Regions from separate parts of the Mediterraneibacter sp. NSJ-151 genome, predicted to be linked through region 2. Evidence: riboswitches for the same ligand, from Rfam matches in the RefSeq annotation. Region 2 holds a riboswitch; each other region holds the start of a gene.
The links. Region 2 has a riboswitch for thiamine pyrophosphate ahead of thiW (energy coupling factor transporter S component ThiW). Riboswitches for the same ligand answer to the same signal wherever they lie in the genome.
Positions count from the first base shown of each region.

Region 1: another riboswitch for thiamine pyrophosphate. It lies ahead of thiS (sulfur carrier protein ThiS); the one in region 2 lies ahead of thiW (energy coupling factor transporter S component ThiW).
Region 3: another riboswitch for thiamine pyrophosphate. It lies ahead of LQE94_RS07260 (TenA family protein); the one in region 2 lies ahead of thiW (energy coupling factor transporter S component ThiW).

Region 1 covers NZ_JAKVPP010000012.1:17,501-25,779, forward strand. Annotated here, with positions in the region: gene LQE94_RS11865 (DMT family transporter) at 1-25, opposite strand, end outside; gene LQE94_RS11870 (thiamine phosphate synthase) at 199-786, opposite strand; gene thiH (2-iminoacetate synthase ThiH) at 845-2,059, opposite strand; gene LQE94_RS11880 (thiazole synthase) at 2,072-2,845, opposite strand; gene thiF (sulfur carrier protein ThiS adenylyltransferase ThiF) at 2,923-3,570, opposite strand; gene thiS (sulfur carrier protein ThiS) at 3,577-3,774, opposite strand; TPP riboswitch at 3,940-4,045, opposite strand; gene LQE94_RS11895 (amylosucrase) at 4,110-5,957, opposite strand; gene LQE94_RS11900 (alpha-galactosidase) at 5,992-8,181, opposite strand.
Region 2 covers NZ_JAKVPP010000014.1:93,085-101,363, reverse strand. Annotated here, with positions in the region: gene LQE94_RS13340 (polysaccharide deacetylase family protein) at 1-192, shown strand, start outside; gene LQE94_RS13335 (L-rhamnose mutarotase) at 249-890, shown strand; gene LQE94_RS13330 (helix-turn-helix transcriptional regulator) at 925-1,794, opposite strand; gene kduI (5-dehydro-4-deoxy-D-glucuronate isomerase) at 2,069-2,932, shown strand; gene LQE94_RS13320 (gluconate 5-dehydrogenase) at 3,031-3,825, shown strand; gene LQE94_RS13315 (hypothetical protein) at 3,945-4,325, opposite strand; gene thiC (phosphomethylpyrimidine synthase ThiC) at 4,585-5,895, opposite strand; gene thiW (energy coupling factor transporter S component ThiW) at 6,200-6,706, opposite strand; TPP riboswitch at 6,848-6,960, opposite strand; gene LQE94_RS13300 (hypothetical protein) at 7,138-8,037, shown strand; gene LQE94_RS16550 (MerR family transcriptional regulator) at 8,091-8,279, shown strand, end outside.
Region 3 covers NZ_JAKVPP010000005.1:224,332-232,610, reverse strand. Annotated here, with positions in the region: gene LQE94_RS07280 (hypothetical protein) at 1-435, shown strand, start outside; gene LQE94_RS07275 (plasmid mobilization protein) at 432-776, shown strand; gene LQE94_RS07270 (CD1845 family protein) at 862-1,152, shown strand; gene LQE94_RS07265 (relaxase/mobilization nuclease domain-containing protein) at 1,241-2,650, shown strand; TPP riboswitch at 2,708-2,807, shown strand; gene LQE94_RS07260 (TenA family protein) at 3,031-3,705, shown strand; gene thiD (bifunctional hydroxymethylpyrimidine kinase/phosphomethylpyrimidine kinase) at 3,702-4,505, shown strand; gene thiE (thiamine phosphate synthase) at 4,517-5,158, shown strand; gene LQE94_RS07245 (HAD family hydrolase) at 5,148-5,804, shown strand; gene LQE94_RS07240 (NUDIX hydrolase) at 5,807-6,292, shown strand; partial or broken gene LQE94_RS07235 (SrtB-anchored collagen-binding adhesin) at 6,911-8,279, shown strand, end outside.

The DNA of each region.
Region 1 (8,279 bases), on a different contig from region 2:
CTCCGATTGCCAGCCATTTCTTCATTATATTTCCTCCTAATTAATAGCTTCATCTTTTTGAACTTCTTTTCAGTGTACATTTTATTTCTTTGTAAGTCCAGTCTTTTCAAACAAATATTCTATGACTTCTGATTTTTCTTTTACTTTATATGTAAAAACGGGGTTTTCCGGCTTTAAAAAAGCCGGGAAACCCCGTCCCTAAAGGTTCATCATCCCAGACATGATGCATCCGCCTTCTGCGCCTGCCTGTTTTAGTTCTTCCCACTGTTCTTGATCAAACCGGATTCCTCCGATTGCATATACAGGAAGCTTCACCCTGCTGCAAACCTCTTTTAGAAATCCAAGCCCTCTTGGCGGAACACCTTTCTTACAGTTTGTCACATAAATATGCCCCGCTGTCAAATACGTTGCTCCAAGATTGACTGCTTCTTCTGCCTCTTCCACAGAATGAACAGAAGTACCTATTTCATTAAAATGTTTTTTCTCTTCTTCCGGAAGTTTTCTTAATTCTGCCATAGGAAGATGTATCGAAGTACATCCAAGATACGCTGCTGTTTTCCAGAAAGTATGTAAAATACATGTAACCTGATACTGTTTGCAGATTTCCATTATCCTTTCAGCCAAAATTCTATATTCCTCTTCTGACAAATCTTTTTCACGCAGGATAATTGCTTCCGGCTTTATCTGACATACACGTTCTATCTGCTCTGTAAATGGTCTTTCACACAATTTACGATTACTAACTGCTATGATTTTGAAATCCTGCCTTGCCAAATCGCAATTCATTTTTCGTCTCCTTTGTTTTTATGTATAAAATCTTTACCCGACTCAAATGAAGTCTGATTTACACGTAAATATAATCACTCATAACCGGCTGTAAATGACGCTCTAATAACGCCTGATATACCTCATCTACAGAACGTTCATCCGAAATTTCAAACTGGTCATCACCCTTATCTTCAATATCGTCCACATGACTTCCAATTCCTGTACTTACCCCCGCAGAAATTTTTGTTGCAGAAATACTTACCAGATTATCTCTGACACGTGCACACTCTCTCGTTGAAACTGTAATGCTTGCAAATGGCATAAACAGACGATATGCACAGACTACCTGTAAAAGCTGTGGCTCATGAACATCCATCGGATTGATTCTGTCATTATTAATAATCGGACGAAGTCTCGGACATGAAAATGCAATCTCTGCATGGGGATATTTTCGTTGTAAAAGGTATGCATGATATCCTGTTGCAAATGCATCTTTTCTGAAATCATCCAATCCAAGAAGTGCTCCGAAACCAACGCCTCGCATACCTCCTTTTAAAGCTCTCTCCTGTGCATTGACACGATATGGGAAGATTCTTTTATGTCCTGCCAGATGCAGCGTCTCATATTTATCCGAATTGTAGGTTTCCTGGAATACTGTAACATAATCCGCACCACATTCATGCAAATATGCATACTCATCCGAATTAACCGGATAGATTTCCAGACCGATTACTTTAAAATATTTTCTTGCAATCTTACAGGCTTCACCTATATATTCTACTGTAGATTTGCTACGGCTTTCTCCCGTAAGGATCAGAATCTCCTGCAATCCGGTTTCTGCGATCGCCGCCATTTCTTTTTCAATCTCCTGTGCATTTAATTGTGCACGGTTAATTTTGTTGTGACAGTTGAATCCACAATAAATACAATAATTCTCACAATAATTTGCAATATAAATCGGAGTAAACATATAAACACTATTTCCAAAATGTTTTCTTGTTTCCAGTTGTGCGGCCTGCGCGATTTCTTCCAGAAATGGTAACGCTGCCGGAGATAAAAGTGCCTTGAAATCTTCCGGGGTACGCTTTGAATGTGCAATCGCATTTTTTACATCTGCCGCTGTATATTTACTGTAATCATATTCCTCCATTGCACTTATTACCTGATCCATAATTTCCGAACCAATGTCTTCCATTCCCTGAAGATATGTCATATGATCAATTCTGTTTTTCTTCTGATCTTCCAGAATCTCTTCGCTTAAAATACTTTCATTAATATGTGTATTTTCCATCTTCACATCCTCCTAGTCTTCCAAAAATCCTGTCAGTGGTGAAGATGCACTTGCACCTCGTTCCAGTGTTCTTCCAAGTCCGGCAAGGTACGCGCTTCTTCCGGCCTCAATTGCTTTCTTAAATGCCTCTGCCATCTCTGCAACATTTCCTGCTGTCGCAATTGCTGTATTCGCCATAACTGCAGCTGCTCCCATTTCCATTGCCTCGCAAGCCTGAGATGGACGTCCGATTCCTGCATCAACAATAATTGGCAGGTCAATCTCATCAATTAAAATCTGTATAAAATCTTTTGTACAAAGACCTTTATTGGAGCCGATTGGTGCTCCCAAAGGCATAATACAAGCAGCTCCCGCATTGACAAGATCTCTTGCTGCATTCAAATCAGGATACATATACGGCATAACTACAAAGCCCTCCTTAGCCAGGATTTCTGTTGCTTTGATTGTCTCGTAATTATCCGGAAGAAGATATTTGGAATCTCTTACAACCTCAATTTTCACAAAATTACCACATCCAACTTCTCTGGAAAGTCTTGCAATACGAACTGCCTCTTCTGCATTTCTTGCTCCGGAAGTATTCGGAAGAAGTGTTACATTTTCCGGAATATAATCCAGAATATTTGCAAGCCCACCTTCATTAGCACGACGGAGGGCAAGCGTGATAATCTCTGCCCCCGCTTTTTCTACACATGCTTTCACAAGATCCAATGAAAACTTTCCTGATCCTAAAATAAAACGCGAATTAAATTCTTTTCCGCCAAGTGTAAATGTATCCTTCTGATTCATGATTTAAATCCTTCTTTCTATGTTATATTGTGATTTTTTAGAATAATCACCTTGTTTTTTAATCCCAAGATGCCCTTTTAGACATCCTCTTCTCCAAGAAGTAGGCGTGTGATCATATTTGCCTCATGCCCCGCACAGATTGCCACCCTTGGAGCCATCAATCCGTTTCCATAAGTCGGCTCTGTCACACGATCTCCACACAAGTAAAAATTTTTCATCATTCTCTTCGTACAAATCGTATTGCTACTCTCATAACCGGCCATTCCTGTTGCTGACACAAGCTTCTTTTCCGGAAAATATTCCAGAATCCCATTTACAAGCATCGCCTTTGCCTCTGGATTATCAAATGCCTCGCAGACAATCTGTGCATCCTCAAACAGCTCTTTCAGATTCGCTTCCGTCACCTTCACACAATCCGTGCGAATATCCAGATAAGGATTGATTTTCAAAAGCAACGATTTCAATGCATCTGTTTTTGGCATTCCTATATGCTCCATAAAATATTGCTGCCTGTTCAAATTTGTAATATCCACGACATCAAAATCTATCAAATGTAAACGCCCTACACCGATTCTTGCAAGCGAATAAGCCACATTCGAGCCCAATCCGCCCAGTCCCGCTATTGTCACCTGTCCTTGCGACAATAATTTCTGCTTTTCCGATGAATGTCGTTCATTCAGTGCCGCTTCAATTTCTTCTTTACTTAATATTTTTTCAGATGCCATTTGATATCAGCCCCCTCCTACAAATGTCACAACCTCCAGACGATCGCCGTCTTTGAGCATTGTATCCGAGTAACTATATTTTGGCAGAATCTCTTCATTCAATTCCACCGCAATCCTTTTTATCTGATAATTATTCTGTTCCAGATAATCTGCAACACTCATTTCAGATGCCAGTTGAATCTGTTTTCCATTTACTGTAATCATAACTGCTCCTTTCCTTATGAAATGAAAAAAGAGTTCATGAAAGAAATGTACCCGTGGTGGTGCACCCCTTCATGAACTCTTGTTCAATCTCAACTTATTCAATCTTCAATTATCAATTTTGCCTGATTATAAAGAAAGAGAGATACCAACAAATGTATCTCTCTAAAGTACTGCTTTATACATTCCTACGTTGGCATTATCCAAATCAGGTTATGGGTCGAAGTTCTCAACTTCCTCTCAGCCTGGTACACAAGCTCCCCGTGTTTTCTTCACATGCTTAGTATAAAAGCTTGTCTGGGAGATGTCAACCGTTTTCTCTCCATTTGGCCGGCATTTCACATTTTATATTTCATCCAGACAAAATCATACCCCTTTAAAACCGGATCTTTCACTTCTATAATCTCACCATTCACCAGATTTCTGAAAATGCCTTCTTCCTGCATCCACGCTGTCTGCTCTCTCTCACTGAAATTAAACAGTGCTATGAAACGCTCGCCCTTATATTCTCTAAGTATTCCTAAAATGCTGTCATTGTGAACATCATAAGTATACACTTCCGCTTCCTGAGAAAAGATTTTTTCTTGTCTTCTAATCTGTTCCAGGAGGTTCAACATCTGGAATAATTGTCCCTGTACGGTAGAAAGATCTTTCCTCTTATCTGCAAGTGTCCACTGGAATGCTCCTCTGTGGAGATAACGTGAATCAGATACTTTTTCAGGATTTTCTTTATAACTATAATCATTTACCTGCCCCAACTCATCTCCACTATAAAGCATCGGAATTCCCGACTGTGTCAACATATAAGCATGCAACATCAAATCTTCCTGTATCGCTATCTGCATTTTCTCTTTGTTGCCTTCAAATCCCGCTGCTTCAATTCCACACATAGACGCTGTCGTTCCGCAAAATCTTGCATCTTGTGTTACAGGATCGTCATTATATAATTCTCCGCGGCTGACACTTCCTTCTATCTTTCCTGTGAAATAATCATTCAGATAACGTTTATGAGAAGGCTCTTCCATTCCCCATTGCTTCATGGTATCAAAATCAAGTCCCCAGCCAATATCATCATGGCAACGAAGATAATTTAAAAATGTATATTGCTTCGGCAAACGACTTACAATATCCATCTGCTTCTTCAAAAGCCGGATATCTCTTGTTGCAATACTGTTCCACGTTGTTGCCATTGTTGTAACATTATATAGCATATGACATTCCGGTTTTTCGACTGTACCAAAATACGGTACCACTTTTTCCGGCTCCATAACAACTTCACCGAGCAGTATCACACTCGGGCAGACGATTTCCGCAATCATGCGCATCATTCTTACAATTGTATGTACTTCTTTCAGATTTCGGCAGCTCGTTCCAAGTTCTTTCCAAATATAGGGAACTGCATCAATTCGGATGATATCCATTCCCTGGTTTGCAAGGAAAAGGAAATTATACATCATCTCGTTAAATACTCTTGGATTGCGGTAATTTAAATCCCACTGATACGGATAAAATGTCGTAAGCACATAATGACCGATTTCCGGAAGCCATGTAAAGTTTCCAGGTGCTGTTGTCGGGAACACCTGTGGAACCGTTTCTTCATATCTTGCCGGAATCTCTCCGTTATCATAGAAGAAATACCGGCTCATATATTCCCCTTCACCGGCTCTTGCACGTTTTGCCCACTCGTGTTCCTCTGAAGTATGATTCATCACAAAATCCATGCACACATTCATATCATTTTCATGACATTTTTCTGTCAATCTTGCCAGATCTTTCATCGTTCCCAGGTCCGGCCTCACCTTCCTGAAATCTGCCACTGCATATCCGCCATCTGATTTTCCTTTCGGAGTATCCAAAAATGGCATAAGATGAATACAATTTACATTACACTCTTTTAAATATGGTAACTTTTTCTCTACACCTTTCAGATTGCCGGCAAAGTTGTCAATGTATAACATCATGCCAAGCATTTCTTTTTCTTTAAACCAGTCAGGATTCTTCTCTTTCTTAGCATCTCTCTTTTTTAATTCTGTGCCACGCTTTGAATAATAATCATACATCTGCTTACAAAGTTCTGCATACATTGCATCATTTCCATACAACTCCATGTAAAGCCAGCGCAGTTCATCCTGATGCTTTTCCATACGTTGCGTAAATATTTTTTCTATATTATTCACATTTCTCATCACTTTCTATTTCATTATCAACAATTTGATATATTTATTCCCTCACAAAACAATACTGATATGCCTGATATTCTCCCAATTCCACAGGCAATGGCATACCTCCATACATAAGTGCTGAGCCGGTATACCTTTTTCCACTTTTCTCTTCCCGATACACGGCTGCTTCTTCAAGTCCTTGAAGCTTAACATAATTTACTGTCATATTTCCGTGTATTGCCTGCATTACTATATTTAAAAGTACTTTGCTCTGCTCTTTTTCATCAGTGTAAACAAACTCCCATGCACAGATTTCTTCCTCTGTCGGATTAGATAAACGATAATATAATCCGTTCTGAATGATTGGCGCATAGCTTTTATATTCTGCAATCTGTTCTCTGATCTCCTGTTTCTCTTCTTCCGAAAGGTTCATAAGATTCAGCTCATATCCAAAGGTTCCGGACATTGCCACAACGCCTCTTGTATGAAGCGGAGTTTTTCTTCCTGTCTGATGATTCGGAACAGCTGATACATGAGAGCCAACTACTGACACCGGATAACCGAAGGATGTTCCATACTGGATTTGTAGTCTGTCAATCGCATCTGTATTATCGCTGCACCAGATTTGAGGAGTATAATACATCATCCCTGCATCAAATCTTCCACCTCCGCCACTGCAGCCTTCAATCAAAAGATTCGGATATCTCTGTACAAGACGCTCCAGAAAATCATAAAGTCCCAGCACATAATCATGTAACACTCTTCCCTGGTCTTTCGTAGTCGCTGAATAGATGTCCATCAAGCTTCGGTTCATATCCCATTTTACATATTCAATATTTCCCTGATCTAATACCTTGCAAATCTGACTATAAATTTCATCTACAACTTCTTTTCTTGAAAAATCAAGTACGAGCTGATTTCTGCTTCTGACCGGTCTTCTTCCCGGAATCGTCAATGCCCAATCCGGATGTTTTCGATAGAGCTCACTGTCTTCTGAAACCATCTCCGGCTCGATCCAGATACCAAACTTCACACCAAGAGCATTGATTCTCTCTATCAGATTTCCAAGTGTACCGCCAAGTTTCTTTTCATTCACAAACCAATCACCCAGTCCGCTGTTGTCATCATCACGTTTTCCAAACCAGCCATCATCCATAACAAGCATATCAATGTTTACTTCTTTTGCCGCTTTTGCAAGCTCATAGATTGTATCTCCCGTGAAATCAAAGTAAGATGCTTCCCAGCTATTGATCAATACAGGACGAACCTGTTCTTTATATTTTCCTCTGCAAATGTGCTTTCTGATACACTGATGCAGATTCTGAGATAATTGGTTCATTCCTCGTGAAGAATAGGATAATATTACTTCCGGTGCCTTGAACATCTCATTTTTCTCTAGCGGATAACGAAAAGCTTTCTCCTGAAGTCCAAGCATCATTCTCGTCTGATTTAATTGATCCTTTAACACTTCCCCTTGAAAGCATCCACTGTATACAAAGGACATCGCATAACAGTTTCCTTTATCTTCTGTCGTTTCTCTCTCAGCAAGAATCATCATCGGATTATACTGATGGCTGGAAGTTCCCCTGACACTTCCGATTTTCTGTGTTCCATGCACTACCGGAACTCTCTGGACATTTCTCTCCATCGCATGTCTACCATAAAATGTTAGAAGTTCATAATCTCCATAAAGGAAATCTAAACTTGCAGACTCTATTTTGTTCAGATAGATTTTCCCATTATTTCCATTTTTTATGCACACACTTCTTGTAATAATATCCAACTCTGAAAGAACACCATAAAGCAGAATCACTTTAACTCCTGTCACTTGATCTTCCATCAAAATTTCCAGTGTTTGCGCTTCTTCATCACTTGCATAAACTGCCGGAAGTCCTTCCAGATTATATTTTCCCTTAAGGATTGTATGACTCTTATATCGAAGATCACAGCTCATGCTTCCGTCTGCATTTTCAACTACTAAGGCAGTGCTTCTGAAATCGCCATTTCCATAGCAAGGAAACTCCTGCGGAAGTGTGTCCATAGAATAAGTACGATCTTCTCCTGCATCATACGGATTTCCTGAAAATCCTCTGTCATAATGTGTCAGAAGATAATCCATACATCCTTCTATCTTTTTTCCATAATACAGATGAAGCAAAAATCCATATTGGTCCACCTGCATCTGATATGTCGTATTTTTTGTCTGTAATGTAAATGTCCTATCTTTCTCGCAATATATAATTCCCATACCTAAAATACTCCTTTTTCTATTATAGCGAAGCAAGGGTTTCATTACTTTTTTGCTCCTGCTTCGCTATTTTTACTGTTCACACTATGTGCGACCAA
Region 2 (8,279 bases):
CGTGAGGAAATCTGGTATGCGACAAATGGAGAAATCTGTGAATATATCAATGCCGTGAAATCATTAGTATATTCTGCGACAGGCGACTATATTTACAATCCGACTTGTGTGGACGTATGGATGCAGGTGGATGGAAAAGCATATGAGATTAAAGCAGGAGAAACAATAGAAATTGAATACGAACATCGATAAGAAGTAGGTTGATTTTTACGAGAGAGAATTCAATCGCAATAGGGAAGGAGTAGAATATGGAACGTCATGCGGCAGCAATAGCAATAAATGAAGGAAAAATGAATGAGTTCAAGAAGAAACTAGGAGAAATCTGGCCTGATTTGACGGCGTGGCTAGATAAGAATAAAGTGGGGAACTTTAGTATCTGGAATGCAGAGAATCTTATGTTTGTGTATGGAGAGTGGCAGGATGGTGCAGCGTATTGTGTCGATGATGAGATTAGGGATATTATATCGAAACTCAGTGACACATTTACATGGATATCAACACCGGGGGAAGACATGCGATTAATGTATCACAATTTTGGAATCGTTCGTGAGAAGAAAGAACTTATCCGTCACAGAGTATTTATGACAAAACTTCATGATGGCTGTGAGGAAGAATATAAACGTCGTCACGATGCACTGATTGCACAGCGAGGGGATACGATTGATTCGGGACCGGACAGTAATTTTAGTATCTGGAGTGCCGGCGGATATATTTTTGGATATGATGAGATCGATATTACGATGGAAGAAGAGGAAACAAGCGAGGCTCATGCAAATACAGTTGCATGGGAGACACGCCAGCTTGAGATTATGGACTGGATCACAAATGATGTGGACTGGCTGACAGGGGAGCATCATGTGAGTAGCGTGAGGTTGGCGTGGCATAATTAAAAAATTATGGGTAACTATCCAGTCACCCATAATATTATGAATTAAACTGGGCATATTTCTTCGGAGATATGCCCACTGCTTTTGTAAATGCCTTTAAGTAATTGCTATAGTCATTAAATCCGCACATCTCACATGCTTCAGTCACACTGTATCCCTGACTAAGCAGAGATTTTGAAAGGGTCAGTCGTTTTGCAGTGATGTATTTATTGATCGTTGTTCCGGTAGCTGCTTTAAAAATACGACAGATATAGGAACTGCTCATATAAAAATGTGCCGACAAATCTTCTAAAGTCAGAGGTTCTTTTATATGAGAATTAATATAAGAAAGAATTTCATCCACTTGCGTATGATATTTGGATGTTGATTTTTCAGCATCATTTTTTATAGTAGCGGCACCTCTGTTTTGGAATGTCTGATTTAAAAATACCATCAATTCAAGAAAAACTGCTTTATCTAATAAATCTTCACCAATTCCTTCGTTTGATTGAAATTTATGAATAAAATAAATGAATCGATTTTGTTCTTCCGGTGTTAAATGGACACAGTGAGGCATATGGGTATCTCGAAAACTGAAGCAATGGTTCAGGTCGGTGTTTGGGGTAGAAAGTTGTGTCAGGTAATCTGGGTCAATAGATAAAATAATTCTTTCATGAGTTTCCTGATCAATCTGAGTTAAATGATGGCTTTCAAATTGATTGATCAAAAAAATATCACCGGGATGGATGTCATACAGACAATTATCAATCAGAAATTGTTTGCCACCGGAGATCGAATAATAGATTTCATAACAATTGTGAATATGCATATCCATGATTTTTTCATCACTATATAAATGAGCAAATGCAAAGGAATGTGTATCGATACAATTTTTCATAGATTCTTTGCATGTAGAACAAGCTTTCATTGGGTTAAACCTCCTTTTCTTTTGAATAAATATACGAATAATATTGCAATGTTTGAACAAATTGAGTCTATAAAACATGCAAATCTTGAACTCTTATTTTGATTATACGAGGTATGTTCAAAATATTCAACATTTACATCAACATTTCACAAGAAAAGGAATAAAGCGAATGGTATAGTATAGTCAAGAGATGAGAAAAAACTCATTAAAAAAGCAGAACTTCATTGTTTAGACAAATCAAATAGCTATTACAAAAAATAACAGGAGGATTATCATGGAAGTAAGAACAGCAGCATCACCAAGAGATGTAAAACACTACACAACAGACAGATTGAGAGAGGAATTTTTAATTCAGAATCTGTTCCAGGCAGACAAGATCAATCTGGTTTACAGCCACATTGACCGTATCATCACAGGAGCAGCAGTACCGGTTCAGGAGAAACTTGCACTGACAGCAGGGGATGAATTAAGAGCAGAATATTTCCTTCAGAGAAGAGAAATGGGACTGATCAATATCGGTGGAGACGGAATTGTGACAGTTGATGGACGTGTTTATGAAGTGAATGCAAGAGATGGAATGTATATCGGACGTGGATCAAAAGATATTACATTTGAAAGCAAAGATGCCTCATGTCCGGCTAAATTTTATTTGAACAGTGCTCCGGCACACGTTGATTACCCAACAGTACATATCAAACTTGAGGGAGAACCTGAAGAGGGTGTTGTGATTGTAAAAGATGAGAACAAAGTGGAAATGGGAACACTTGAAGATTCTAACCACAGAGTGATCAACAAATATATCGTGACAGGTCAGGTAGATAGCTGCCAGCTTGCTATGGGTATGACAAAACTTCTTCCAGGAAGCGTATGGAACACAATGCCAGCACATACACATGACAGACGTATGGAAGTTTATTTGTACTTTGATATGGAAGATGATGCATTTGTAATGCACTACATGGGAGAGCCACAGGAGACAAGACACATCATTATGCATAATGAAGAAGCTGTTATCTCTCCAAGCTGGTCAATTCACTCAGGATGTGGATCAAGAGCATACACATTTATCTGGGGAATGTGCGGAGAAAATCAGGACTACGGCGATATGGACAATATCGAGAATAAAGATTTGAGATAATAATAGAAGGGCTTTAAAAGCTCACGCATTTAATATACAAATAATAATCCTTAACATATAAACCCAATTATAAATAAGAAGAAAGAGAGGAATTTAACATGGTTAATTTTTCACTGGAAGGTAAAATTGCACTCGTAACAGGAGCATCTTATGGAATCGGATTTGGAATCGCATCTGCTTATGCAGAAGCAGGAGCAACAATCTGCTTTAATGATCTTAGTCAGGAAAAAGTAGATAAAGGAATTGCTGCATACAAAGAAATCGGTGTAGATGCACACGGATATGTATGTGATGTAACAGATGAAGCACAGGTTCAGGCAATGGTTGCTAAAATCAATGAAGAAGTTGGAATCATCGATATTCTTGTAAATAATGCAGGTATCATCATGAGAAAACCAATGCTTGAAATGGAAGCTGATGAGTTCAGAAAAGTAATCGATGTAGATTTGAATGCTCCATTCATCGTTTCTAAAGCAGTTATTCCGGGAATGAAAGAAAAAGGACACGGAAAAATTATCAACATCTGTTCTATGATGAGTGAGCTTGGACGTGAGACTGTATCTGCTTATGCAGCAGCAAAGGGTGGATTGAAAATGCTTACAAGAAATATCTGTTCTGAGTATGGTGAGTACAATATTCAGTGTAATGGTATCGGACCTGGATATATTGCAACACCACAGACAGCACCACTGCGTGAGAGACAGGCAGACGGAAGCAGACATCCATTTGACCAGTTCATCGTTGCTAAAACACCGGCTGCTCGTTGGGGAACACCGGAAGACCTTCAGGGACCGGCAGTATTCCTGGCATCTGATGCATCTGACTTCGTAAACGGACATATCTTGTATGTAGATGGCGGAATCCTTGCTTATATCGGCAAACAGCCACAATAAGAATCTTTTAAAATATCATAAATTGATAATATAGAAAAACAGCTCATTTTGTTTTGTTATGTACAAAATGGGCTGTTTTTAGGGTGCTATGTGACAGCGCCCTTTTATACAGTAGTATATTACTTTTGTTTCTGTAATTCTTCTTTTAATTTTTGGATTTCTTCATCCTTTTTCTTAAGTTCTTTTTCTTTCTGTTCTATATCTTTCTGCATTTCGTCAATCATCAACTTCGTTGTATTCCGGTCTAATTCTATCAACTCTTTCGAAAACATATTCATCACCTCTTCGACATTCCGGCAAATCTCATAGACTTGTGTGTACATTTCCCTGAAATCCGGATATCGTTCAATAATCTCAATGATTGCTTCCGGTTCATCCATGCACAGAAACGCAAGCCATGCTTCCAGCCTTGTTTCTATCTTTATTGTTCTGTTTTCATTGTGCTGAATCTGCTTAAAAATGTCAAGTGGCACGAAGATATATTTTTGTAGTAAATTCATTTTTGCTCCAGTGTTTGAAGTTTGTACAAAAAAATATTCTTGATACAACAGAAAGCTGTAATTTATTAGAGTGTTCTCGGCAAAATATATCTTATATGGTAAATCAACAGAAGCTAAAGTCTGTAAAAGAAGAAGCAAGGGGAAATCTATATTTAAAGGGTGATGTTTTGCGTACAATGTGGTAAAGTAAATTTCCAGAAATAAAAACTATGTCGTAAATAAGTAGCCAACAGGCTACTTATTTACGACATGTTTGGTTTTACAGTATATCAATATATTCTCCGGCAAGTGCTTTGTTCATACTTCTGACAGCGCAGAATTTTCCACACATGCTGCAAGTGTCACTGTGATCATCTTCCGGTTTTCTGCTGTCGCGGATCGCTTTGGCAGTTTCAGGATCTAAAGCACATGCGTACTGAGCATCCCAGTCGAGAACGCGACGGGCATCGGCCATCTTGTCATCAATATCACGTGCACCTGGAATTCCTTTTGCAATATCGGCTGCATGAGCTGCAATCTTAGAAGCAATGATTCCCTGTTTTGTATCTTCTACATTTGGAAGAGCAAGGTGCTCAGCAGGAGTTACATAGCAGAGGAATGCAGCACCACTCATAGCAGCTACGGCACCACCGATGGCAGCTGTGATATGGTCATAACCAGGAGCAATGTCTGTTACAAGAGGTCCAAGTACATAGAAAGGAGCTCCCATACAGATGCTCTGCTGTACTTTCATATTGGCTGCAACCTGATCAAGCGGCACATGTCCAGGACCTTCTACCATAACCTGTACATTGTGATCCCAGGCACGTTTTGTAAGTTCTCCCAAACGAACAAGTTCTTCAATCTGGCATACATCTGTTGCATCTGCAAGACATCCAGGACGGCAGGCGTCGCCAAGAGAAATTGTTACATCATATTCTTCGCAGATATCAAGAATTTCATCATAGTATTCATAGAATGGGTTCTCCTTACCTGTCATACTCATCCATGCAAATACAAGGCTTCCGCCACGGCTTACGATATTCATTTTTCTTTTATGTTTTTTAATCTGCTCGATTGTTTTTCTTGTAATTCCACAGTGAAGTGTGACGAAATCAACACCATCTTCTGCATGCATACGGATAACATCGATAAAATCATGAGCTGTAAGTGTTGCAAGGTCACGCTGATAGTGGATAACACTGTCATAAACAGGAACAGTTCCAATCATAACAGGACATTCGCTTGTCAGTTTGCGGCGGAAAGGCTGAGTATTTCCATGGCTTGAAAGATCCATGATTGCTTCGGCACCTAAATTTACCGCGCTCATTACTTTTTGCATTTCTACATCATAATCTTTACAGTCACGTGATACACCAAGATTGACATTGATTTTTGTGCGGAGCATACTTCCGACACCCTCAGCACTTAAGCAAGTATGGTTTTTATTTGCACAAATGGCAACCTTACCCTCAGCAACAAGTGTCATAAGTTTATCAACATCCATATGTTCTTTTTCAGCAACAAGTTTGATTTCAGGAGTGACAATTCCTTTGCGGGCTGCATCCATCTGGGTTGTGTAGTTTCTCATGTTATTTTGCCTCCAATCATTTTAATAAAAAAATAAATTATATTTATGACGTCAGCAAAATACGGACAGCGTACATGAAAGATGAAAGTCTGTAGTGATACAGACCGTTCATCGAAAAACCAACACGTCCAGTGAATGAGCATAGAAGAAATAAGAAAAAATATTTCTCTATGGATATGAAATATTTTTGCTAACGCCTACATCAGAGCAATCTGATGATATACAAAATCATAAAGCGATTTGCTTTTTTATAGCGGTACAAGGTGGTGTCCCCAATGTATCGCTTTTGGGTCAAACAAAAAAATTATGCTGTAGTGAGCTGTGACATCACTCCACTTTTCTGAAGGATTGAAATCAGGATAAATGCAAGAATACTTCCAGCCACAGTAGAAATAAGGAATGGTATTACATAAACGAACAGTCCTGCAGGTGCAGCACCCATAAGGAAACGGGCAACCGGATAAGCTGCGATACCACCAAGAATACCAGTACCGATAGCTTCAGCAAGACAAGTCAGGCTTAAGACTTTACATTTTTTGTAAACCAGTCCACAGCACAATGCACCGACCATACTTCCAGGGAATGCCATAAGGCTTCCAAGACCAAGTATATTACGAAGCAGGCTTGCACAGAAAGCAATGCCAACTCCCCAACCAGGGCCAAGTGTAACAGCTGCAAGAATATTGACCATATGCTGAACCGGAGCACATTTACTTCCGGCAACGGGAACGCTCAAAAAACTTCCTACAACTGCAAGAGCAGTAAGAACTCCGGCAAGTGCTAATTTTTTTGTTTTATTTGTTTCATTCATAATCTGAGTCTCCTTTTCTTTTTCTTCGGAAATGCGTTTGTCATTTTGAAAAAATTGAGATGAAAAAAGGATCCTCACCTGAAGTGAAGATCCTACCAGCTGTCCGAAATAAAAGAAATGAGATGCGAGGGCATCTCAATCAATTACATGGTATACATTCCCTCCGTTGGCATTATCCAAATCAGGTTTAAGTGGGTCGAAACGGAATTACGTTTCCTCTCAGCCGGCTTTCGCCAGCTCCCCAGTGACAATATAAAATTGTTGTCTAGTGATATTATGCATCTATATGTATGAAATTGCAAGGGGAATCTTAAAAAATGGAAACTTTGAGTGAACAGTAACAATTTGAAAATTAATATATTATATTATATATTCTAAGTAGTAAGTGGAATATAGATTTCGCAGATAAATTGAAAGAGAGGAAGAATGTTATGAAAGAGCTTATATTATCTCAGCAATATGCGTTACTTGCGTTAAACGGACAGGAGAGCCTTCATCCAAGCGTGGCAAAAAATGCGGTGCTGCGTGCGGTTGCTGCGGCACAGGTGTTGGAAACAGAGTTGGGGAGAGATATAAATTCATTTTCAGAATTTTCTGCAGCATTACAGAAAGCAGTGCAGATAGCAAAGACTTTGAAGAAAAAAGAAACATCTCAGATTGAGCAAGAAGTGGTAAATGCTCTGAAAGCAGAAGAACTTTTAAAGGAAGTTCCGGATCTTCTGGGATGTGATATGGATTATGATACATCAGGTGTTGAACTGAAGGCATATCTTAGTGATGAGATAAGTTATGTTAGAATAAAAGAAGGCCTTCGTGCAGAGATTTTAGAGGATGGTCCAATTAGTTTGGAATATGCAGTCTTATTATGGCTTCTTCGTGAGAGTGGTTGTATTCATGATTTGTTTTCTGTATCAGAGCAGAGTCGTGTAGAAGAGCGTATGACAGAGGCTGCCACGCAGGATGAGCAGTATCGTACACTATGGGAAGCAGAGTTCCACAGTATTTTCGAAGGAGTTATGAATCGTTTTATAAAGACAAAGAGTAAGTTGTTCAAGAATCCATATTTAGAAGGTGTAAATCTTGCGTTCCCTTATCTTGACAGAAGGAAATCTGTATTTATAGATATGGTTATTTGGGGGACAAATGTAGCAGACAGAAGGGCTGCGGCAGTAGAATATCTGAGTAAAAAAGGATTTACAGTAGAAGAAATAAGAATAGGCAGTGAGACATTGCTGAAAATAGGAAATATATATTATCGTATATTCCCGATGACAAAAACGGCGTATAAAGTACCGATTCAGGGAGTTAATCTGGTACCGGCATACTGGTAGTAAGAAAAGGGTATTGACATAACAAGTATGTGAATAGTGGAAAAGGTGAGCAGATGTCAAGACAGAGAAGTATGGAAGTAATAGAACAGGCGGAATATGTGACAATCGGAGAACTTGTGCGGCTTACGGCAGTACGCTACAGTACTTTGAAGTTCTATACGGAGGAAGGTATGCTGCCTTTTGAGCAGGCAGAGAGAACGCCTATCTTAAAAGAGAACCAGTCCGACTCAAAATTTAAGTTG
Region 3 (8,279 bases), on a different contig from region 2:
CCCGTTTTGGCTTATGCCATCTCTTTGAAAGAAGTCAGGGACGGAAAAATATTTGGCGATCTCTATCCGCTAAATTATAGAGAACATGTGGAACGGATGAAAAAATTGACCTGTCCAATCGGAAATGTAGCCGTTGCTTTTGAGGATGGAAATGTTATCACGATTCCCTATCAGGAACGGAGACAATTTATGAACCGGCTTATGCCAGAGCATGGAGCCCCTAAAACAATGACTTATCTGCCAGAAAATGAGCCGGAGCTGATGATAATTCTAAAACGGGAACGCCTCAAACGCAGCTATCATGCGACAGCCGGAAATCTGGAGGAATATCTTGATAAGCTGGAAAAGACCACCCTGCGGGAAAAACTCAAAAGAGCAAAGACGGCGGTTTCGACGCAGGAGGTCTCATCTCATAAAAGAGGGTTGGAACGATGAATGGCGGGCATAACAAAAAATCCGTCCGCGTCGAATTTGTCATGTCCGAAGCGGAGGCCGAACTGGTAAAAGAACGCATGGCGGAACTTGGCATTACCAACCTGTCGGCATATCTGCGAAAGATGGCCGTAGACGGTTACATCATCCACCTTGATATGGGAGATATTCAGGAAATGATCCGGCTTCTCCGCATTTGTTCCAATAACTTAAACCAATATACCAGACGGGCCAATGAGACCGGCAATATTTATGCCGCAGATATAGATGACATCCGCACCCGTCTGGATAGCCTTTGGGATGGCATGGACAAACTGATCCGGGGATTTGCAAACATTTCATAAACAGCCGGAAAGCCGTTGCTTTCTTTTTGCCGTCACGGTAAAATTTTTATAAGGGCAGATGCCCTTCTGAAAGGAGGCAAAGCGTATGCGTTTGATAGGTAAATTACTGGCACTTCCCTTTATGCTGGTTACGGGGATTCTTTATCTGGTATGTAAATTTTTAGTGGTTCTTTCCGGTGCGGTACTTGGGATTCTTTCTGGGATCATCTTTCTGGCGGCATTGGTGCTGTTCTTTGTCGCAGGATTTTTGCCGGGTCTTGCATGGCTTATGATCGCCTTTCTTATCAGTCCATACGGTCTGCCTCTGGCGGCTGCATGGCTGGTAGGGATCATTGGCGGGGCAAACAGTGCCTTAAAGGATTTTATATTTGGTTAAGCAGATTTGGCGGGGCGCATAGGCAGCCCCGCTCTTTTTCTGCAATTATAACTTCTCTGATTGGAATTAAGTTAAGGAGGTGACGAAAATAGCGACCACAAGACTGATGCCTCTGCATGTAGGAAAAGGTCGGAATATCTCTACTGCGATCTCAGATATTATTGATTATGTAGAAAATCCGCAGAAAACCGATTTTGGAAAATTCATTTATGGCTATGAGTGTGATACCCGGCTTGCTGATGCAGAGTTTCTTCTGTCCAAACGACAGTATGCAAATCTGACCGGCAGAAATCAGGGTGCAGATGATGTGATCGCCTACCATCTCCGTCAGGCATTTAAGCCCGGCGAAGTTACGCCAGAAGAAGCTAATCAGATCGGCAGGGAGCTGGCACTGAAGCTCACAAAAGGAAACCATGCCTTTGTTGTCTGCACCCATGTGGATAAGCACCATGTCCATAATCACATCATTATCAACTCTACTACACTGGACTGTCAGAAAAAATTTCGCAACTTCTGGGGTTCTACCTGGGCAATCCGGCGAATGAATGACAAGCTGTGTTTGGAACATGGACTTTCGATTGTAGAAAATCCGAAACCCAGCCGGGAGCATTATGGCACATGGCTGGGGAATAAAAAGCAGCCTTCCTTTCAGGAGCAGATACGCATTGCTATTGATGCTGCATTAGAGGAAAAGCCAAAAGATTTTGAGGAACTTCTACAGAAGCTGGAAACTGCTGGGCTGGAAGTCAACCGTGAAAGAAAACATCTTCGGTTCCGAGTTCCGGGACAAGAAAATTATACCCGATGCGATACGCTCAAAGGCGATTATACAGAACAAGCCATCAAAGAACGGATTGCCGGTACACGGACAGTAAAACCCCGCCATGCCTTTTCTAAAAAAACGGTTTCCAAAGTTGGATTGCTGGTTGATATTGAAGTTGCAATCCGTTCCGGCAAGGGCCCTGGTTATGAGCGCTGGGCAAAAGTGTTCAACCTAAAGCAGCTTTCTCAGGCAGTGCTCTACTTAAAAGAACATGGCGATATGGGTTATGAGGATCTTCTGGAAAAAGCCAACGCCACTACCACTAATTTCAATACCTTATCCGTTCAGATCAAAGATCTGGAGTCAAAAATGAACGCCAATGCCGAGCTGCAAAAACAGATCGTAAACTATGCGAAAACGCGGGCTGTCTATGTAGAATATCGCAAAGCCGGGTACAGCAAAAAATTCCGAACAGAACATGAAGCTGAAATTCTGCTGCACCAGGCGGCAAAGAATCATTTTGACGAGCTGGGAATCAAAAAGCTCCCCTCTGTCAAATCTCTCCGGGAGGAATACACCGATCTTCTGGAACAAAAACGGAAAGCCTATTCTGCCTATAAGCAGGCCAAAAATGATATGAAAGAACTTCATAATGTTCGGGCCAATGTGGAATACCTATTAGAGATTTCTTCCCCACCACAACCGCAGCGCAGCACAGAAAAATCCCGTCAATAAGGTTTGCTAACTTGAATTCTATAGACCTTGACTTTCCGGGACTTCTTAACTATAATAATACTCAAGCAGGGGGACTACCTTGTAGTTGAGAAGGTTAAAACCTGACCCTTTGAACCTGTTGGCTAATACCAACGCAGGGAGCTAAAGAATACAGATTCGTATTTTTTGGACATTCTCTGTTTTGGGAATGTCCTTTTTAATTGAATAAGATATGATATGTGTTTGCGAGGGAACTGAACAAGTTGAAAAAGGTAAGACCTGACCTCTGGACCTGTCGGCTAATACCGGCGTAGGGAAGCAATTTCTTACGCTCGTATTGCGTCTGAAAGAGCTTCTAATTGTTTTAGAGGCTCTATTTTTTTATTTTAGGAGGAACAAACATGGCATTTATGAAAGACATTTTAACCCGCAACATCCCCATTTGGGAAGAATGTGCAGCTACCCCATTTGTGCAGGAAGTGCAAACTGGAAAGCTACCTCTTGAAAAGTTCAAGAGATATATGATTCAGGATAGTATCTATCTGAAAAACTATGCCCGTATATACGGCAAGGCAATTTTTCATGCTGATACATTAAGAGAAATTCAGCTTTACTATTCCATGCTGAATTTTGTAAATGATACGGAATCAGAAGTGCGTCTGGATTATCTAAAGCAATTTTGCATGACGGATAATGATATTGAACTGATCGCTCCTCTGCCTGAAAATCAAAATTACATTGATTTCATGTTTGAGATTGCGTCACATGGAAAGAATGAAGAAATTTTAATGGCGGTTCTTCCCTGTATGCTAAGTTACAGCTATATATTCCGCAAATTGGCGGCTGTTCCTACAAGCAGACAGTCAAGATATTGGGACTTTATCAAAGATTATGCGGATGAACAATATGCAGAAAGCTGCAAAGAATGGTCTGCTTTTGCAGAGCATAAATGTGCCGGGTTATCAGTAGCAAATAAAAAGTATCTGGCTGATATTTTTGAAAAAGCAAGTTTGTTAGAGCTTGCTTTTTGGAAGATGGCCTATCGGAACGAGAGAATGGAGGAAAATGCAAAATGAAAAAAGTATTGTCCATTGCCGGATCAGATTGCAGCGGAGGTGCAGGTATTCAGGCTGATTTGAAAACTTTTTCTGCTCACGGTGTATTTGGAATGAGTGTTATTGTTTCTGTTGTTGCAGAGAACACCAGCCGTGTTATCGACATCCAAGATATTACCCCGGATATGATTGAAAAACAGATTGACGCCGTATTTGAAGATATTGAAGTGGACGCAGTAAAAATCGGTATGCTTTCTACACCAGAATGTATGAAAGCGGTGGCAAAGAAACTATTACAATATAAGCCCCAAAATGTCGTAATCGACCCGGTTATGTATGCCAAAAATGGCTGCCCATTGATGAATCCTACGGCGGTTTCCACCTTGATAGACACAGTAATTCCACTGGCCGATGTACTTACTCCGAATATTCCAGAGGCAGAGAAAATAGCAGATATGCAGATTTCCACAGTTTCAGATATGGAGGCTGCCGCAAGAAAAATATATGCCATGGGTTGTAAGGCGATTGTTGTCAAGGGTGGACATCATATAGGAAATGCTGTTGATGTCCTATTTAATGGAGAAAATTTCTACCATTTTGAAACATCCCGCATTGATACGAAAAATACTCATGGGACAGGCTGTACCTTTTCTTCTGCAATCGCTTCCCAGCTTGCAAAGGGAAAAAGTGTTCCGCTTGCAGTCGAATCTGCAAAGGCTTATGTCACAATGGCAATCGAACACTCTCTTGCGATTGGAAAAGGCTGTGGCCCAACGCACCATTTCTACGAATTGTATCAGCATGGTTTATCTAAAGAATAGGCAGGTGCAAAATGAACTTTGATTATACACTTTATCTTGTTACTGATCGTCAACTAATGAGCTGCGATAGCCTGACAGAAGCGGTAGAACAGGCAATTTTAGGAGGCTGCACAATGATACAACTCCGAGAAAAAGAATTGTCCTCATTAGAATTTTACAATCAGGCTGTTGCCGTGAAACAGGTTACGGATAAATACCATATTCCCCTTATCATAAACGACCGGATAGATATTGCAATGGCTGTGCAGGCTACGGGGGTACATATTGGACAGCATGATTTACCTGCGGCTGCCGTCCGCAAAGTAATTGGGGAAAATATGCTGTTGGGAGTATCTGCATCTTCCATTGCAGAAGCAATACAGGCACAACAGGATGGTGCAGATTATTTGGGAGTTGGCGCAATGTTCCCTACTGGAACTAAAACCGACGCTGATTCTGTATCAATGGAGGAATTACAGAAAATCCGCACAGCCGTTTCTTTGCCGATCGTTGTTATTGGCGGTATCAATAAAGGAAATACAGGGCGTTTCAAGCCCATGGGAATTGACGGGCTGGCTGTTGTATCTGCCATCATAGCGCAGTCCGATATAAAAGCTGCTGCTGCGGAACTGAAAGATTTATTTTGCGGAAAGGAAAAGAAACATGGATTTTAATGCGGCAATCTTTGATTTAGATGGAACAATTCTGGATTCAATGGATGTATGGGAGCATATAGATATTCAGTTTTTGAAAAAGAGAAATCTTCCTGTCCCGGAAAATTATGTAACTGAAATATGTGCAAGGAGTTTTGAGGAAGCCGCACAATATACCATTGATCTTTTTGGATTGCAGGAAACGGTAGAGGGAATTATTGAGGAATGGAATAATATGGCGGTCGAGGAATACAGTAACCATGTCGGTCTGCTGCCCCATGCCCTTGATTATCTTCTGCGCTTAAAAGAACATGGAATAAAACTTGCAGTTGCTACGGGGTTGCCGGAAAAGCTCTATATTCCATGCTTAAAGAACAATTCTATTTTAGAATTATTTGACGCTCTATGTTCAACAGATGAGGTTCAGCGGGGAAAAGAATATTCGGATGTCTTTGAATTGGCCGCAAGAAAATTAGGGGTTGCACCTGAACACTGTATTGTGTTTGATGATGTGCTTCCAGCAATTAAAAGCGCAAAGGCAGCCCGTATGTTAGCAGGCGGGATTTATGATAAGTATTCCGCAGATCAGCGTACAGAAATAGAAAGGATTGCGGATATTTACTTACTTGATTTTCGGCAAGCACCGATCCCACACAAAGAGGTATGAAAATGGAAAAATGGGATTTATATAATGCAAAACGGGAAAAGTCTGGAATAACAGTGTGCCGTGGAGAAATCATACCCAAAGGGCTGTATCATTTATCTGTGAGTGTATGGATCGTCAACCAGCAGGGGCAGTATCTTTTATCACAGCGGCATCCGAAAAAGCAATACCCTCTTTATTGGGAATGTACGGGTGGTTCTGTACTTTCCGGGGAAACCAGTTTACAAGGAGCAATCCGAGAGGTAAAAGAAGAATTAGGAATACTGCTTACTCCCGGAAGTGAAAAATTGATTTATCAGAGCAGACGGGAAAATGTGCAGGATTTTTACGATGTTTGGCTATTTCATAAGGATATAAAGATTGAAGAAATGCGTTTACAGGAAACAGAAGTTGTGGATGTTCAATGGGTAAATCCAGATAAGTTATTTGAGATGTTTCGCCTGAAACATCTGCACCCTCTAATTACCTATGTAGATCAGCTAATAGGCTGAAAAAGCGCCGGGCGCAGAGGTATCAAAGCCTCTGCATCTGGCGCTTCTTTTTTGTCCTTTTTCCCGCATTTAGAACCCCGTTTTGCGGGGAACAGGATAACTTTATCCACCTGCCTGCCGGCCATGCGGAAAAACCCTTGATTTCCGTGGACTTTTAACGCCCTAAATGCGTAGACAGGAGGTATCTTTTCCGCTGGCGCTCAGCCTTTTAATTCCATGTTGCACATGAGGCGGAAATCTTACTGCACCAGACAGCGAAGAATCATTTTGACGAACTGGGAATCAAAAAGCTCCCCTCTGTCAAATCTCTCCGAGAGGAATACACCGATCTTCTGGAACAAAAACGGAAAGCCTATTCTGCCTATAAGCAGGCCAAAAATGATATGAAAGAACTTCATAATGTTCGGGCCAATGTGGAATATCTATTAGAGATTTCTTCCCCACCACATGGAGGTTGTAGATAACGCAAGTGATGAAAACAACGAAAATACAAGGAGAAAGGCAACTGTTGTACCTATTAAAATAGAATATGTGTGAGAGGACAAGCCTTTCAATAATGTAGACGTTCAGAAATGAGCGTCTATTTTTATACCCAAAATGAAAGGAGCATTAGATTTTATGAAAAAGATGTTAAAACGATTGTGTACGTGCTTCTTAGCTCTTGCAACTGTCGTTACTGCTTTACCGACTACACCCGTCCATGCAGAAAGTAAGCAATACTGGACGGAAAGTGCAGAGCGTGTCGGTATCATTGAAAAAGTAATGAATGACGGTTCTATCGGTTCGACATTCAATGAGGGCTATATGAAAGTCGAGGGCGAAACTGCCTATTGTATCGACATCAATACAGATTTTAAGAATGGTTACAAGACCAGAGCTGACGCAAGCTCACGTATGAGTGCCGACCAGATTTCAGATGTGGCGTTATCCTTAGAGTATGTCAAACAGTATGGCGAAACTCACAAGGAATTGAACTACAAGCAAGTCTATCTGTTGGAACAATGTGTGGTCTGGCAGAGATTGAGCGTACATCTTGGCTGGCAGTGCGACAACGTGCGAGCTTCTTATGATGAAATTCCAAAAGCTACGCAGGACGAAGTTTTCTCTGGTGCAAGAGCCTTTGTCAAAGAGAATAAAGGACGCTATGAATGTGGCGGTTATATCTACTCTGGCGAGGGGCAGGAATTGGGACAATTCTGGGCGAAACTCAATGTTGGAAATGCGAAACTTCAAAAGACTTCCAGTAATACCAGCATTACAGACGGTAACGGGAATTACTCTATCGCTGGTGCGACATACGGTGTCTTTGCTGATAAGGACTGCACGAAACAGCTTGCCACCCTTACGACTGATGAAAACGGAAATACAGATGTCGTAGAGGTAAAGGCTGACACAGTCTATATCAAGGAATTATCCGCACCAGCAGGATATAAGGTTGATACAAATATATATTCCTTAAAGGTTGAAGCTGGAAAGACAGCGACCTTGAACGTATCAGATACACCAAAGGTAACAGACACTTTGATTGAACTCTTCAAGATTGATATGGAAACACAGAAAGACAATCCGCAGGGGAACGCTTCTTTAGCAGGTGCGGAATTTACATGGAAGTATTATACTGGCTTCTACAATAAAGACAATCTCCCTGCCGAAGCTACAAGAACATGGGTTACAAAGACAATCGCCGAAACAGACAGCGACGGTACAATCCATTATGTTACAAAATTAGCGGACACATACAAAGTATCTGGCGACAGTTTCTATATGCAGGACGGCAAGGCAGTTCTTCCACTTGGAACACTAACCGTAGAAGAAACAAAAGCTCCAAACGGTTACTTGCTGGACGGTGCATATATGCAGGCTGGCGATAAGTCCGAACAGATTAAGGGCTTATACCTTACACAAATTACAGAGGACGGCGACCTTGCCGTACTTACTGGAAGTAACCAGTTTTCCGTATCAGACAAGGTTATCCGTGGCGGTGTCA